Regions from separate parts of the Pseudovibrio sp. W74 genome, predicted to be linked through region 1. Evidence: riboswitches for the same ligand, from Rfam matches in the RefSeq annotation. Region 1 holds a riboswitch; the other holds the start of a gene.

Region 1 (7,458 bases):
ATTGGGGTGAAGGCATTGAGAACGGATGCCAGTCCGGCTGCGATGTATTGCTGACCCCAGAAGATGAGCGAGAAGGGGACGACATTATTTATGAACCCGAGGAGGAGGAAGCTGCCAATCCATTTTGCAGAAAGCGGGATGGTTTGTTTTGTGATGAACAGGAAGCCCCACATGCCCACCGCAGCAATTCCTACTCGGAGGAAGACCAGAGTGATGGGGCCAATTTCTGTTAGTGCGACTTTGGCAAAAAAGAATGAGCTGCCCCACAGGGTGCCCAGCAATAGAAGAATAGACCAGCCCAGCCAGTCAAGTTTTTGTGCGTTCATAAAGCGTATTCAACTTAGTGAAATTTCTTGCAGGAATTGCAAAAAATGAGAAATTGGAACTTACGCTAGTAATATCACTTGCTGTTGTGCCTGTACCACCCGATTTGCGAGTAAAACAATCAACAGAGGTTCACTCTGATCGCAAAAATTACAGTCTTGGCCTAATTTTGAAGGAAAAGGGCTCGTATTTAAGAGATTGACAGATTATAAGGCGCTGTAACTGCGCCCCGGCTCTTACGCCGGGGTTTCTTATGTTGTCTCTCACGATTTGCATTCTGAGCTGGCAAGCCACTTTATACAGAAATAGCAAATCGTATGACGGCGTATTTTAGGAATACGCTGGCAGCCGCAGGAGGGCTGAAGAATCATGGCCAACGTTGTCGTAGTTGGGTCACAATGGGGTGACGAAGGTAAGGGTAAACTTGTCGATTGGCTCTCTGAGCAAGCCGACGTCGTTGTACGCTTCCAAGGCGGACACAATGCAGGTCATACGCTTGTAATTGACGGAACGAGCTACAAGCTGGCATTGCTGCCATCTGGTGTTGTTCGTGGGAAACTTTCTGTCATTGGCAATGGCGTTGTGATTGACCCTCATGCACTGGTTGCTGAGATTGCACGTCTTGAAGAGCAGGGCGTTAAAATCTCCCCGGAAATCCTGCGTGTTGCTGACAATGCTACTCTTATTTTGAGCCTGCACCGCGAGCTTGATGCTTTGCGTGAAGATGCAAGCCCGGCAGGCACCAAAATCGGTACCACCAAACGCGGTATCGGCCCTGCTTATGAAGATAAAGTCGGTCGTCGTGCAATTCGCGTGATGGACCTGGCAAACATGAGCACGCTGCCAGCCAAGATTGATCGTCTGCTGACCCACCACAACGCTATTCTGCGCGGTCTGGGTCGCGATGAGATCTCTGCTGAGACCATCTACAAAGAGCTGGAAGACGTAGCTGATAAAATCCTGCCGTACATGGATAAAGCCTGGTACATGCTGGACAAAGCGCGTCGTGAAGGTAAGCGTTTGTTGTTTGAAGGTGCGCAGGGCGCGCTGCTCGACAACGACCACGGCACTTATCCGTTTGTAACCTCCTCCAATACAGTTGCAGGTCAGGCTGCTGCTGGTAGTGGTCTGGGTCCAAACTCCATCGATTACGTTCTGGGTATCACCAAAGCTTACACCACTCGTGTGGGTGAAGGTCCGTTCCCAACCGAACAGCAGAATGAAGTTGGTGAGTTCCTTGGTACCCGCGGGCACGAGTTTGGAACGAACACTGGTCGTCGTCGTCGGTGTGGCTGGTTTGATGCAGTGATTGTCCGTCAAACCGTTTGCACCAGCGGAATCAATGGGATTGCATTGACAAAGCTTGACGTTTTGGACGGACTGGATGAAATTAAGATTTGTGTTGGTTATGAGCTAGATGGTGAGCGAATCGATTACCTTCCGGCATCTCAAGGTGCTCAGGCGCGGGTTGTTCCTATTTATGAGACCCTGCCTGGTTGGAAGGAAACGACCAAAGGCGCACGGACTTGGGCAGAATTGCCAGCACAAGCTGTGAAATACGTTCGGCATGTTGAAGAGCTGATTGGTGCTCCGGTTGCTCTGTTATCAACAAGCCCTGAACGTGATGACACAATCCTGGTTCAGAATCCATTCCAGGATTAAGTCTTGAAATGAAGCTCTGGGGGCAATGGGCAGTTAAATGGCGGACTACAATTCCGTTCTAAAAAAAGCGGTAGCTGGTTTACAAGAGAACACAGGTTCTGCACGGCGGGCAGTTTATCAACGCGCGCGGAATGCAATTGTAAAGCAACTTAAAAGTTACGACCCACCTCTGTCTCCCTCCCAGATCACTGAGGAGCAGCTGAAGCTTGAAGAGGCCATTCGTAAGGTCGAAGCGGAAGCTGCTCGTGAGTCTCTCGGGTTGGGGCGGTCTAAAACCACCCCAGCTCCAAGTGCTCCAAAACCTGCAGTTCCAGAAATCTCTGCTGCATCACCGCCTGCTGGCGATACGCCTAAGGCAGGTGCAAAGGCCGATACTCCAGCGCGCGATGAGCCGAAAGCACCTGCTGCTAAAGCAGATGTGTTTAAAGAGGCGGTTCGTGCTGCTCAGGATCTCGGCAACGCCGCACATCAAGCCAATCAGATGGCGCGTGATCAGCTGCCTGAAGCTTCCAGCGAGCGCAAAGAGCCTGACCTTGGCTCCATGGATGACAAAGAGACGGGTGAACCTGCTGCGTCTCTGCCAACCAAAGGTGCTGTTGAGACGAGCGCAGAAGAGCGCTCCTGGGTGCCGGGTGAGGCACGTCGCACTAAGCTGGAAACAAAAGGTAAGTCGCGTCCTGAGATCGATGAGCCGGCCAAGGTTAAGCCAAAGACGAGCCGTAAACCTGCTTCCTCCCGCAAACCAGCGGTTGCGCAACGCGTTGGCGATGCGATTGAGCAGGAAGAAGGGCTGAAGCCTTCCAATACATCGGGTATTGTCGGTATAATTGTGGTCATACTGATAATCTTGGGCGTTACCGCAGGTGTCTATAGTCTGCGTGATGTTATTCTCTCTTTAGTGCTTCCAGTTGAAACCGGTGAGACTGTTGCGCCAGAGAGCGCACCTTCGAATGAAGATGAGCCGCTTCGGGTTCAGCCGGAACGCACGCCAAAGAAGAACACTGACCGCTTGTTGCCATCTGATGAAGGGGCAAAGGTTTCGCCGGATGCGACACGGGTGCAGACGACCCGGATTACCCGGAATTCTTCCAGCGCAGCGCCAACCGAGGCAGTAACTGAGCCTCCAGTCGTGCGTGTGGTCGAAGCTCCAGCAGCACCGGTAGAAGACACATCTTCTGCGCAGGTTTTGCCGGTGACGGAACCTGCTCAGCAAAGTACTGCAGTTGAGACCAATTCTGTTCCGCCAGCTGAAACCATTGGAACGGAAGCTACGGTTTCTCCTGTTGCACAACAGAGCATACTTTACGAAGAGGCTTTGACACCGGGTGCTGCAGGTTCTGCATCACGCGGGAACGTTGTTTGGTCATTGGATGAAGCTAATGGCGATTCTGTCATCAAGGCTGTTGCTACGCTACCATCTCGTAACTTCTCTGTTGAGATGACGTTGAAGCCGAATAGCGATCAGTCTTTGCCAGCAAGTCACTTGCTTGAGCTGAACTTCATCTTCCCAGAAGGGTTTGATGGCAAGGGCGTTGAGAAGGTGCCTGGCCTGATCCTGAAGAAGACAGAGTCCGAAGCAGGTGATCCGCTTGATGGTGCTGCCGTGAAGGTTTCTGACACTCTCTTCTGGATTGCGCTGTCTGACAGTGATGAAGAAAAAGCGAAGAACCTGAAGCGTCTTGCTGAGCGTGAGTGGATTGATGTTCCACTGCTGTACAACAGCGGTCGCCGTGCAATGTTGACCTTTGAAAAAGGCACAACCGGCAACAAAGTCATCGCACAGGCAATCAAGAGCTGGAAGTAATCTAGTTTCAGATATTTAGATTAGATTTCAAAGGCCTTGGCTCTCTCAGAGCTGAGGCCTTTTTCATTATGCTGTCGTCTGTCAGAGCAAAATCTGCTTGCATCCTTCAGCAGAAACGCGCATGTTCCTTGCTATTCCGAGGGGTGCTTTTCTTTCGAAAAGCTGAGATTGCGATGAGCTAAACCCTTTGAACCTGATCCGGGTAATGCCGGCGAAGGGACGGGACCTGAGCCATTCTTCCCGGATCTCCATGTTTGCATTTTGCTGTAACGGGAGATCCTGTGCTGAAAACATCCCAGAGAGCTAATGTAGCTCCGTTCTTCCGCCTGTTTGTGATGCCCAATACCATTGTTGGGAGTCTGCATGCTGAAGCGAGCTTTGAAACGAATTCTCCGAAGTCTTTTCGGGATTTTGCTTTTTATCGCCATTTGGGAGAGTGTGGTTCAGATTGGAGAGTTTCCTCCGTTTCTGTTGCCAGGTCCGGCGGCGGTTTTTTCCGCTTTTCTCAATCAAGGTGTTTTCCTGCTGCATCATGCAGGCATTACCGCTTGGGAGACTGTTCTCGGCTTTCTCTTTGGCGTGAGTGCTGGAGCTTCGCTGGCTGTTTTGTTGGCAGCGTCTCCTCGGATACGCCTGTTTCTGCTGCCTCCGATTGCGGCGACCCAATCTCTTCCTGTGTTTGCAATTGCACCGCTTCTGGTGCTGTGGTTCGGCTTTGGGCTCGCCTCCAAGGTTGTGATGGCCGTGATTGTGATCTTCTTTTCTGTGACCTCGACTTTCTTCGATGGTTTGCGCAGGACTGATCAATCACTGCTCGACCTTGGCAAGCTGCACGGTCTGAACCGCTGGCAAACACTTCGCTACATTCGCATTCCAGCCGCCTTGCCGTCTCTGGCCTCTGGTATGCGCATTGCAGCGGTGTTCGCTCCTATTGGGGCGGTGGTTGGAGAGTGGGTTGGTGCAAAAGGCGGTCTGGCTTTCATCATGTTGCAATCCAATGCACGCATGCAAACAGCGACGATGTTTGCGGCGTTGATTTTGCTTGCGGTGATGGTGTTGAGCCTGAGGGCAGTTGTTGAGTTCGCCACTTCTCGGATGATCTATTGGCAGAAAGAGATCTAGGTCTCAGAGTATGAGGACGTAACCTTATGAAAAAACTAGGTATGCTGTTTGGTGCGGCAATGCTTGCGAGCACGCTTCAGGTGCAAGCAGCGGACAAGCTGACTGTGTTGCTGGATTGGTTTGCGAATCCGGACCATGCACCAATCGTGGTTGCCAAGGCGCGGGGTTTCTTTGAAAAAGAGGGCCTTGAAGTTGAGCTGATTGAGCCTGCTGATCCTTCCATGCCACCAAAGCTTGTTGCAGCAGGGCAGGGTGATATTGCGGTTTCCTATCAGCAGACGTTGCACCCGCAAATTGATGAGGGCATGCCGTTGATGCGGATCGGGACGCTGGTCTCTACACCTCTTAACACGCTAATTGTTTTGGAAGACGGACCGATCAAGGAGATTGCAGACCTGAAAGGCAAGCGTATTGGTTATTCCACATCCGGGTTTGAGAACGCCATGCTTGGGAAGATGCTTTCCAATGCAGGTCTAAGTTCTGACGATGTGGAGCTGATCAACGTGAACTTTTCGCTCTCACCATCTTTGATGGCTGGGCAGGTTGACGCGGTGATTGGTGGTTACCGTAACTTCGAGCTGAACCAGATGGAGATTGAAGGTGCGAAAGGCCGCGCGTTTTATCCTGAAGAGAACGGTGTGCCTGTCTATGATGAGCTGATTTATGTGGCTCACAAAGACAAGCTGGATGATCCGCGTTTGAAGAAGTTCATCAATGCGATTGAGGCGGCTACTGTTTATCTACTTAATAATCCGCAGGACTCCTGGAAGAGCTTCCTTGAGGTCTATCCAAATCTGGATGATGAGCTGAACAAGCGTGCCTGGGCGGATACTCTGCCGCGTTTTGCCAGCCGTCCAGCTGCTTTGGACAATGGCCGTTATGAACGGTTTGCAAGTTTTCTGATTGAGCAGGGGCTCATTAAAACAGCGCCTCCAGTTGAAACCTACGCGGTTGAACTGCGCTAACCGGTATAGGTCTAAACTAAAATTTGAGCCTCCGAGTTTCGGGGGCTCTTTTTATTTGTAGGCCAAATGCCGTTATTGCGCTGCATCCTTGACCGCTTCGTGTTGAGCCAGATCGCTGAGGATGTATTTCTCAAAAGCAGCATAGATGGTGTTGTACTCACCCTCAGAGAGTGATTTACATTCATCTACCAGCGTCAGGGCTTTCTTCTTGTCATTCTCCTCAAAGAGCGCAAAGACCATGTTGCAGTGGATGTTTTTGAGCTTGAGGAAGTTTTCTGAGAAGGCAAGTGATGGATCACCTAGCAACGCAAAGGAACGCATCTGGTAACGGCTGGTTTTGACTGGGATTGTCTCCAATGCTGCCAGTTCAGGCATCTGGCCGCGTGTCGTTTCACACATAAGAACGCTGTGACCGGCTTCTTTGCAATGACGGGCTAAATCTTCTGCTAAATCAACGCATTTACCGAGTGGGGCGTACCTGAAATGACGCCGTGTACCTGTTTCGCCAAGCGTTGCCAGGCCGGTTGAGATGCCGATATCGATTGTGACCGCGTGGTCCTTCATATTTTTCTGGTTGAAGTTGAACCGGTCCTTGAGATTGAAGCGCTTCATTTGCTTCTGCATTTCAATCGCTGTTCGACAGGCATGAGCAGCGTGGAATGGATCATCGAGTGGTGCGTTCCAGTAAGCATTCAGGCCGGATGTACTCAGCGTGTTCAGTGTACCATCGTGGATATGCACTTCATCGAGATGAGCTGTTTGGAAGCCGTTGGAGAAGCCTGCTAGGTCCTGAGGAGACAAACCCTCATAATATCGGTGAAAGTACCTCAAACGTGTCGAGAGGCTCGTGATTTCACGTTGCTGCCCCTCAAGAGGGAGTTGCTCTGACTTCGCCAGTACCTTTTGCATCTGTTTGGGAGAGAGAATTCCTGCAAAGCGTTCAGTTGTTTGGTTTCTGTGACTCTTGAATGTCACACGCCGGATTGTGCAGGAGAAAGCGAATATCAGCAGGATAACGAAGGATGGGAAGAATGGCTCAAGGACGGTGTTTTGCAGAGCGAATTGGTGGAATGCAACTCCGTTGATAACCAAGACAGCGACGCCTGTAAGTGACAGACTTAACCAGAAACCTTGCGTGGCGGATATGATCGCAATGGCGATGCCAAATCCGATTAGTGCCAGGATTTCAGCGTATTGCGCCCATGTAGGGACATTGAGGAAGTTGCCAGACTGAAGTGTTTGCAGTGCCTGTGCATGTCGTTCTGAACTTCTGTCCTGAGTGCCTATGACGAACTGACTCCCAGAAGTTGGAGGCCAGAGTTTGGAGGATACTCTCTTCTTTAAGACATCGCTCGCCGCAAGGATGAAATTGCTGGCATTGCTTGTTTTGAACACCAGCATTTCTGTCTCTGCAGTGACAGGAATCTGCAGATCAGTGCTTTTCAGCTGATAGCCATTTTCTGATTGCGTGACTTGGAACGGGAGGGTGTTTGTCTGATTGGACATGCTCCATGCCGCTACTGCGAGGGATGGCAACTGCGCTGTGTCGCTTTGGAGTTGAAGTGGATAGAACAGCGCATT
Region 2 (7,458 bases), on a different contig from region 1:
AGACGTAGTCTGGTGTCAGGAAGAGCCAAAGAACATGGGCTCATGGTTCTTCATTCAACAGTACATTGAATGGGTTCTGGAGCATGTGAATGCAAAAGTGCATCGCCCGCGTTACGTTGGCCGTCCACCAGCTGCTGCAACAGCAACCGGCTTGATGTCAAAGCACTTGGCTCAGCTACAAGCTTTCCTCGACGATGCATTCGCCGAGTAAGTACCTCGTAATCAGGTAAGTCCGACAGGCCTTTCAGGGGCCCTGAAACGAAAAGAGATAGAGACAATGGCGACGGAAATTCGAGTACCCACTCTGGGTGAATCCGTAACCGAGGCAACAATCGCTCAATGGTTCAAAAAGCCGGGCGATGCGGTGAATGCAGATGAGCCACTGGTTGAGCTGGAAACAGACAAGGTAACTGTTGAAGTACCTGCGCCTGTAGCCGGTAAACTGGACAGCATTGATGTGAAAGAAGGCGATACAGTTGAAGTTGGCGCCCTTCTTGGTTCCATCGCAGAGGGCGCAGCTGGTGCTGTGCCCGCTCCTGCTGCCGAAGCTGCACCGGCTGCTAAAGCTGCGCCTGCTGCAGCTGCTGAAACAGTTGAAGTTCTGGTACCACACGCTGGTGAAAGCGTTACCGAAGCTGAAGTTGGCGAATGGTCAGTTAAAGTTGGTGACGTTGTAAAGGCTGACGATATCCTCGTTGAGCTGGAAACAGACAAAGCTGCTCAGGAAGTACCTAGCCCAGTTGCAGGTACCGTGGTTGAAATCGCTCAGGCAACTGGCGCAACTGTTGAGCCGGGTAACCTGCTCTGCAAAATCGCTAAAGGTGACGGCGCAGCTGTTGCCGCTGCTGCTCCGGCAGCTGCCGCTCCTGCACCAACTGTTTCTGGCACAAGCATGCCAGCAGCACCTTCTGCTGCAAAGATGATGGCTGAAAAAGGCCTCTCCGCTGATCAGGTTGCAGGCTCTGGCAAGCGCGGTCAGGTTCTTAAGGGTGATGTTCTAGCAGCTATTGCTGCTGGCGCTTCCGCTGCTCCGGCAGCCGCTCCAGCTCCTGTTGGGGTGCGCGCCGTTTCAGCTCCAACCGATGAAGTTCGTGAAGAACGTGTTCGCATGACCAAGCTGCGCCAGACTATTGCGCGCCGCCTGAAAGATGCTCAGAACACTGCGGCTATGCTGACCACTTACAACGAAGTGGACATGAAGCCGATCATGGACCTGCGCAAGCAGTACAAGGATATCTTTGAGAAGAAGCACGGCGTAAAACTTGGCTTCATGGGTTTCTTCACCAAAGCAATTACCCATGCTCTTAAAGAAATCCCGGCTGTAAACGCTGAGATCGATGGCACTGACATCATCTACAAAAACTACGCGCATATCGGTGTTGCTGTTGGCACTCCGAAGGGTCTTGTGGTTCCTGTTGTTCGTGATGCAGACCAGATGTCTATTGCTGAAATCGAAAAAGAAATCGGCAACCTCGGTCGTAAAGGCCGTGATGGCAAGCTCTCCATGGCAGACATGCAGGGTGGTACCTTCACCGTTTCCAATGGTGGCGTCTACGGCTCCCTGATGTCCTCTCCAATCCTGAATGCACCGCAGTCCGGTATCCTCGGCATGCACAAAATTCAGGAGCGCCCGGTTGCGATCAACGGTCAGGTAGAAATCCGTCCGATGATGTATCTGGCTCTGTCCTACGATCACCGTATCGTTGACGGCAAAGAGGCAGTGACCTTCCTGGTTCGCGTTAAAGAGAGCCTTGAAGATCCACAGCGTCTGATTCTGGACCTCTGATGTAAACGTGCCCGGCACTGGCCGGGCACATTTGTTTTAAGGGAAATTGGCGCACTTCTCTTCGTTGCAGCCTTCTCCCGCCTACTTACAGGGATTTGCAAATGTCCTACGATCTCGTCGTCATCGGTACCGGCCCAGGCGGTTATGTTTGTGCAATCAAGGCAGCTCAGCTCGGCATGAAAGTTGCTGTAGTTGAGAAGCGTAAGACCCATGGTGGTACCTGCCTGAACATCGGTTGTATTCCATCCAAAGCTCTGCTGCACGCTTCTGAAATGTTTGAGGAAGCAAACCACAGCTTTGAAGCCCTGGGCATCAAAACTTCCAAGCCAAAAGTGGACTGGAAGGCAATGTTGGCGCACAAAGACAAAGTGATCGACGGCAATGTAACCGGCATCGATTACCTCTTCAAAAAGAACAAGATCGACGTTCACACTGGTACTGGCCGTGTACTTGGCGCTGGTCGCGTAGAAGTAAAAGCTGAAGACGGCTCTACTACCATCGTTGAAACCAAGAACATCGTGATCGCAACAGGTTCTGATGTGATGCCTCTGCCAGGTATCGAGATTGACGAAAAAACTATTGTCTCCTCAACCGGCGCTTTGGCTCTGGAAAAAGTGCCTAACCGCATGACTGTTGTCGGCGCTGGCGTTATCGGCCTTGAGCTTGGTTCCGTCTATGCCCGTCTCGGTGCTGAAGTGACCGTTGTTGAGTTCATGGACAAGATACTCGGCCCAATGGATGCAGACGTTTCCAAGCAGTTCCTGCGCATGCTGAAAAAGCAAGGCCTCAAGTTCAAGCTGTCCTCCAAGGTGACTGCGGTTCAGAAAAAAGGCCGTGCTCTGGAAGTGACCGTTGAGCCAGCAGCGGGTGAAGCCGCCGCCGCAGCTCTAGATGCAGATGTGGTTCTCGTCGCAATTGGCCGTCGTCCTTATACAGAAGGCCTTGGTCTGGCAGAAGCAGGTGTTGAACTGGACGAGCGTGGTCGCGTGAAGACAGACAATCACTACAAAACCAACGTTGACGGTATCTTTGCTATCGGTGATGTGATTGCGGGCCCAATGCTTGCGCACAAAGCGGAAGACGAAGGCGTTGCAGTTGCAGAAATGCTCTCAGGTCAGGCTGGTCACGTAAACTATGACGTCATTCCTGGCGTTGTTTACACCTCTCCAGAAGTTGCCAGCGTTGGCAAAACTGAAGAAGAGCTGAAAGCTGCTGGCATAAAATTCAAGTCCGGCAAGTTCCCGTTCTCCGCAAACGGTCGCGCGAAAGCAACGCTTCACACCGACGGTTTTGTGAAAGTTCTGGCTGACGCTGAAACAGATCGCGTGCTCGGCGTTCATATCGTTGGCGTTGGGGCTGGCGAAATGATCCACGAAGCATGCGTTCTGATGGAATTCGGCGGTTCCTCTGAAGATCTGGGTCGCACCTGTCATGCGCATCCAACAATGTCTGAGGCAGTGAAAGAAGCTGCTATGGCGACATTCGCCAAGCCAATCCATATGTAATCTGGAAGTTCCAGATTAAGAAAAAGCCGCTTCAGGAAACTGAGGCGGCTTTTTTGCTATTGGCGAACAAGGATGTAGCTGCGTGTCTTATTGGGAAACGTTGGATCGTGGTTTTCTGTTCGCACGTAAGCCTGAATACGCTCTCCCATTGGCCGAAGCTCAATGTGTTGCGCTTTGAAGAAGCCGCCAAACCGGAACGTTAGTACACCAGAAAAACTAAGCTGCCCTGGAGCCCAACCCCATTTGCAATCGCGAGGGGAGCAGCTGGTAAATGCGCGGGCGCGCACAACCAGTTGCCCATCAAGGCACTGGCCTTGAACTTCAATCTGAGAAAGCTCTTTCAAACGTGCTTTGGGATTTTCCCAGTCCCCCAGCTCCGCCATCTCTGATTTGCGGACTTCACAGGCTGTTTGAGCTTGAGCTGCTGAAACAAGAAAAGCAAACGTGCAGAAGAAAATGCACATAAATGTTGTTTGTCTAAGTTTCATGACTAAAAGCTCCCTGCCTAGTCCTCTCATATATCAATGTAGATGGGCTCTGCGAGGAGTAAATGCGTGTTTTATCCTATCACCCTAGGTCTTTTACGCTTTTGACGATGTCCTGAAGCTTGCGCGTAGCTGCGGATGGACTGGATGCCCCACAGATTGCAGAAATAACTGCAACTCCATCTGCCCCAGCTTTGATCACCTGATCCGCATTAGAAAGCGAAATTCCGCCAATTCCAACCACAGGCAACTGAGATTGAACCGTTAAACCGGCAAAGCTCTGCATACCCATGTCAGCCGCATCATCCTTACTGTTTGTCGGGAAGCAGGCGCCTATGCCAAGGTAATCGCAGGCGGAAAAGTCCGCAGCATCCAGCTCGTCCTGAGTGCTGACTGATAGACCAAGCAGCTTATCAGAGCCGATCAGCTCCCGGGCTTTCGTGGCATCCATATCATCCTGCCCAACATGAACACCGTCCGCATCAACCGCTAAGGCAACATCTACGCGATCATTGACGATTAGCGGCACATTCAGCGGTTTCAACGCTTGCATCAACCGCTCTGCCAGCTCAATTTGCTCGCGCGTGCTGCCAGTCTTGTCACGAAGCTGCACAACAGTAGCGCCGTTTTGTGCGGCTGCGATTGCTATGTCGACGGGATCCTGACCGGCGCAGTCTTGCGGCCCCAGCACCAGATAAACGGAAAGATCAAGCAACGGTTTCATGCATTTCAACCCGTGCAGTTGCGTTGAGGATATCGCTGTTCAGCTGATAGAGGCCGTTAATAATATCCAGCTGCAAGCTTGCTGGTCCTGCTGAATTTTTTGCAGCAATCTCACCAACCACTCCGAGGAAAACCATTGCATCAACAGCAGCATCAAACGGGTCATCGCAAACAGCCAGTGTCGCGCCAGTCAAAGCTGTTGCCGTGCAGCCAAGACCAGTCACATAAGGCATCATCTTATCCCCGTTGGCGACTTCAGCAGTGCGCGCACCATCAGTGATAAAATCGACAGGACCAGAGACGACAACAACAGCGCCCGTCTGCTTCGCCAGTTCTTTCGCTCCTGCCAGAGCAGCCTGAGAGCTATCCGTGCTATCAACGCCTTTTCCACCTGCACCCTGACCAGCAAGTGCCATGATTTCAGAGGCATTGCCACGAATGACGCTCGGCTTATTCTCCAGCAATTCACCAGCAAGCTCGGTGCGGAAGGTCAGCGCTCCAACAGCCACCGGGTCCAGCACCCAAGGGCGACCAGCTTTGTGGGCAGCAGCAGTAGCCAACTTCATGGTCTCTGCCTGAGCAGGGGTAACCGTGCCAACGTTGACCACTAATGCACCTGTAACACTTGCAAGTTCAGGGGCTTCTTCCGGGCCATCCACCATGGCAGGGGAGGCGCCAATGGCCAGCAGGGCGTTGGCTGTGGTGTTGGCCACCACGATGTTCGTCATGTTATGGACGAGTGGACTGTTGTCACGAATTGCAGAAAGAGTTGCGCAAGCGCTTTCGACACGACCCATTTTTATCCTCGGTCTTGTTGTGCGAAAGAGAGCTGGTATCAGGGACTTGGCAAACTGCCAGACAATCTATCCCCCAACACGGCGTGAGTGCTCCCTTCGCTGGAATTATCCAGAGCAGGTTCTTCGAGTATGATCTCAGCCACAACAAACGTGTTGGGCACCCCGTTTCACATCGATGAACCTAGGGGATCTGCTAAGGGAGATCAAGGTGATGTGAGGGAGGGGGACAACCTATCAACGACGCGGGTGTGCCTTGTCATAAGCGTCCAACAGCTGTGCACTGTTCACTTCCGTATAAATCTGTGTGGTAGAAAGGCTTGCGTGCCCCAGTAGCTCCTGAATGCTCCTCAAATCCCCGCCTTCAGACAGCAAATGAGTTGCAAACGAATGGCGTAAAGCGTGAGGAGTTGCGGTGTCTGGTAGACCAAGAGCACTGCGGATCTTTTGCATGGCCAGCTGGATCATGCGCGCATTCAGCGGGCCGCCACGAACGCCGCGAAACAGCGGTGAACTGCCCGACAGATCATAAGGGCACTGCTTTTTGTAGGCCTCAATAGCTTCTATTACCACTGGCAGAACCGGAACAAGCCGTTCTTTGTTGCCTTTACCGCGAATCTTCAGCGACTTATCCCCCTCCTTCGGCGCGGAGGCCGATGTCAGAGACAGCGCTTCGGAAATGCGGAGGCCGCAACCGTAGAGCAGTGTGAACACCGCTGCGTTTCGGGCTTCAACCCAGGGAGTGTCCTCAAAAGCGAGATCGCTGCTGACAATCGCTTTGGCTTCCTCAACGGGGATAGGCTTGGGCAGGCTGCGGGGAAGTCTCGGCGTACGAACCGCCGCAGCACCAGCCGCATTCACCTCACCGCGCTCCTCCAGAAACGAGAGGAAGGAGCGGATGCCAGCAAGGCCACGGGCAAGCGTCCGCGTTTGTGCGCCATCCCTCCGGCGGGTTGCCAGAAATGCGCGAAAGTCCTTTGGTTTCAAAGACTCCAGATGCCGCAGGGCAACCGGTTCACCTTCATAACTGGTCATGAAGCGCAGGAACTGACGGGTATCGCGCTCATACGCTTCCAGTGTCCGTTCAGCCAGTCGCCGTTCAGATCCCAGATGATCAATCCAGTCTTCAATCGCTGCGGTAACATCTGGTTTGCAGATGATGAGTAAGTCTTCGCCGCTATCAAGGGAATTTGCCATTCGCAAAGTGTAAGCGCCAAATCTGGCTGAATGGTTACCAAAAGATAAACATACACGCCTTTAAGAAAGGCCTGCGCAAATTTAGTTGATGACGATTGGCTGCCCATGATCACTGATGATCCGGTCAATCTCTTGCCGTGCTGCCATCGCAAACCGTTTCTGGTTCTCGGTTGGCACAACAGAATCCCCCAGAACGACGATGTTCTCGTCATTAAACCGGTTCGCCGGGCCTGTGTAATTGAAGCTACCAACAATCATAATGCTATCATCAATCACCATAAGCTTATGATGAAGCTTACCAATTCGGCTTGATCCGCGAACGAAATGCAAATCAGCACCAGCTTCTGCAAGGGGTTGGGTCGCTGCCCAGTCCTGACCGCCTTGCCGGGCATCAAGCGCACCACGTACCTTTCGTCCAGCCTCCATCAACAGCAACATGGCATCATCAATACCGGAGCTCTTGGAGAAGGTGAAGATCGCGAAATCTACCCGTTCCTTAGCTTTTGTCATCTGTTTGGTGACTTCCATCTCTGGCGCGTGGTCCGGCGCAAAGCAAACTTTCACGCGGATGTCGTCGACAATCACTTCTTTCGGCGTGTTCTCGGATTCGTTCTCATCAACGCTATATCGGCCAAAGCGTCCGCGTTTAATCTCCCTGAATTCCCGTTCAAAGATATCGGCAACCTTCTCATCTTTGATGATGAGAAGGTGATTGAGATTGCGATGTGTGCCGGTCTCAGTGAAGTTTGTAGAACCTGTCAGAACAGAATTGCCATCCCGGATAATGAATTTTTGATGGAATATCCGTGGGTTAAAGTCGGTCCGAACCCACACCTTAGAGCGCAGCAACGCCGCATGAAGTTGCCGGTTCACCTCGTTCTCAACACGAGGGTCGCTCGAATGCGGGTCTTCAGCAGGCTCATCCACACTTAAGTAATCCGCCTCGGATACCACTCGCACCCGCACCC

The links. Region 1 has a riboswitch for thiamine pyrophosphate ahead of PsW74_RS00170 (ABC transporter permease). Riboswitches for the same ligand answer to the same signal wherever they lie in the genome.
Region 2: linked by a shared signal. The riboswitch ahead of thiM (hydroxyethylthiazole kinase) and the one ahead of PsW74_RS00170 (ABC transporter permease) in region 1 are both predicted to bind thiamine pyrophosphate.

What each region holds. Positions count from the first base shown of each region.
Region 1 covers NZ_LMCJ01000001.1:32,946-40,403, reverse strand. The annotation lists gene PsW74_RS00185 (DMT family transporter) at 1-326, opposite strand, end outside; gene PsW74_RS00180 (adenylosuccinate synthase) at 694-1,986, shown strand; gene PsW74_RS00175 (hypothetical protein) at 2,024-3,790, shown strand; TPP riboswitch at 3,920-4,027, shown strand; gene PsW74_RS00170 (ABC transporter permease) at 4,154-4,912, shown strand; gene PsW74_RS00165 (ABC transporter substrate-binding protein) at 4,939-5,877, shown strand; gene PsW74_RS00160 (CHASE2 domain-containing protein) at 5,950-7,458, opposite strand, start outside.
Region 2 covers NZ_LMCJ01000007.1:92,628-100,085, forward strand. The annotation lists gene PsW74_RS06205 (2-oxoglutarate dehydrogenase E1 component) at 1-211, shown strand, start outside; gene odhB (2-oxoglutarate dehydrogenase complex dihydrolipoyllysine-residue succinyltransferase) at 278-1,786, shown strand; gene lpdA (dihydrolipoyl dehydrogenase) at 1,888-3,291, shown strand; gene PsW74_RS06220 (hypothetical protein) at 3,348-3,779, opposite strand; gene thiE (thiamine phosphate synthase) at 3,859-4,500, opposite strand; gene thiM (hydroxyethylthiazole kinase) at 4,484-5,296, opposite strand; TPP riboswitch at 5,369-5,471, opposite strand; gene PsW74_RS06235 (tyrosine recombinase XerC) at 5,531-6,490, opposite strand; gene PsW74_RS06240 (phospholipase D-like domain-containing protein) at 6,572-7,458, opposite strand, start outside.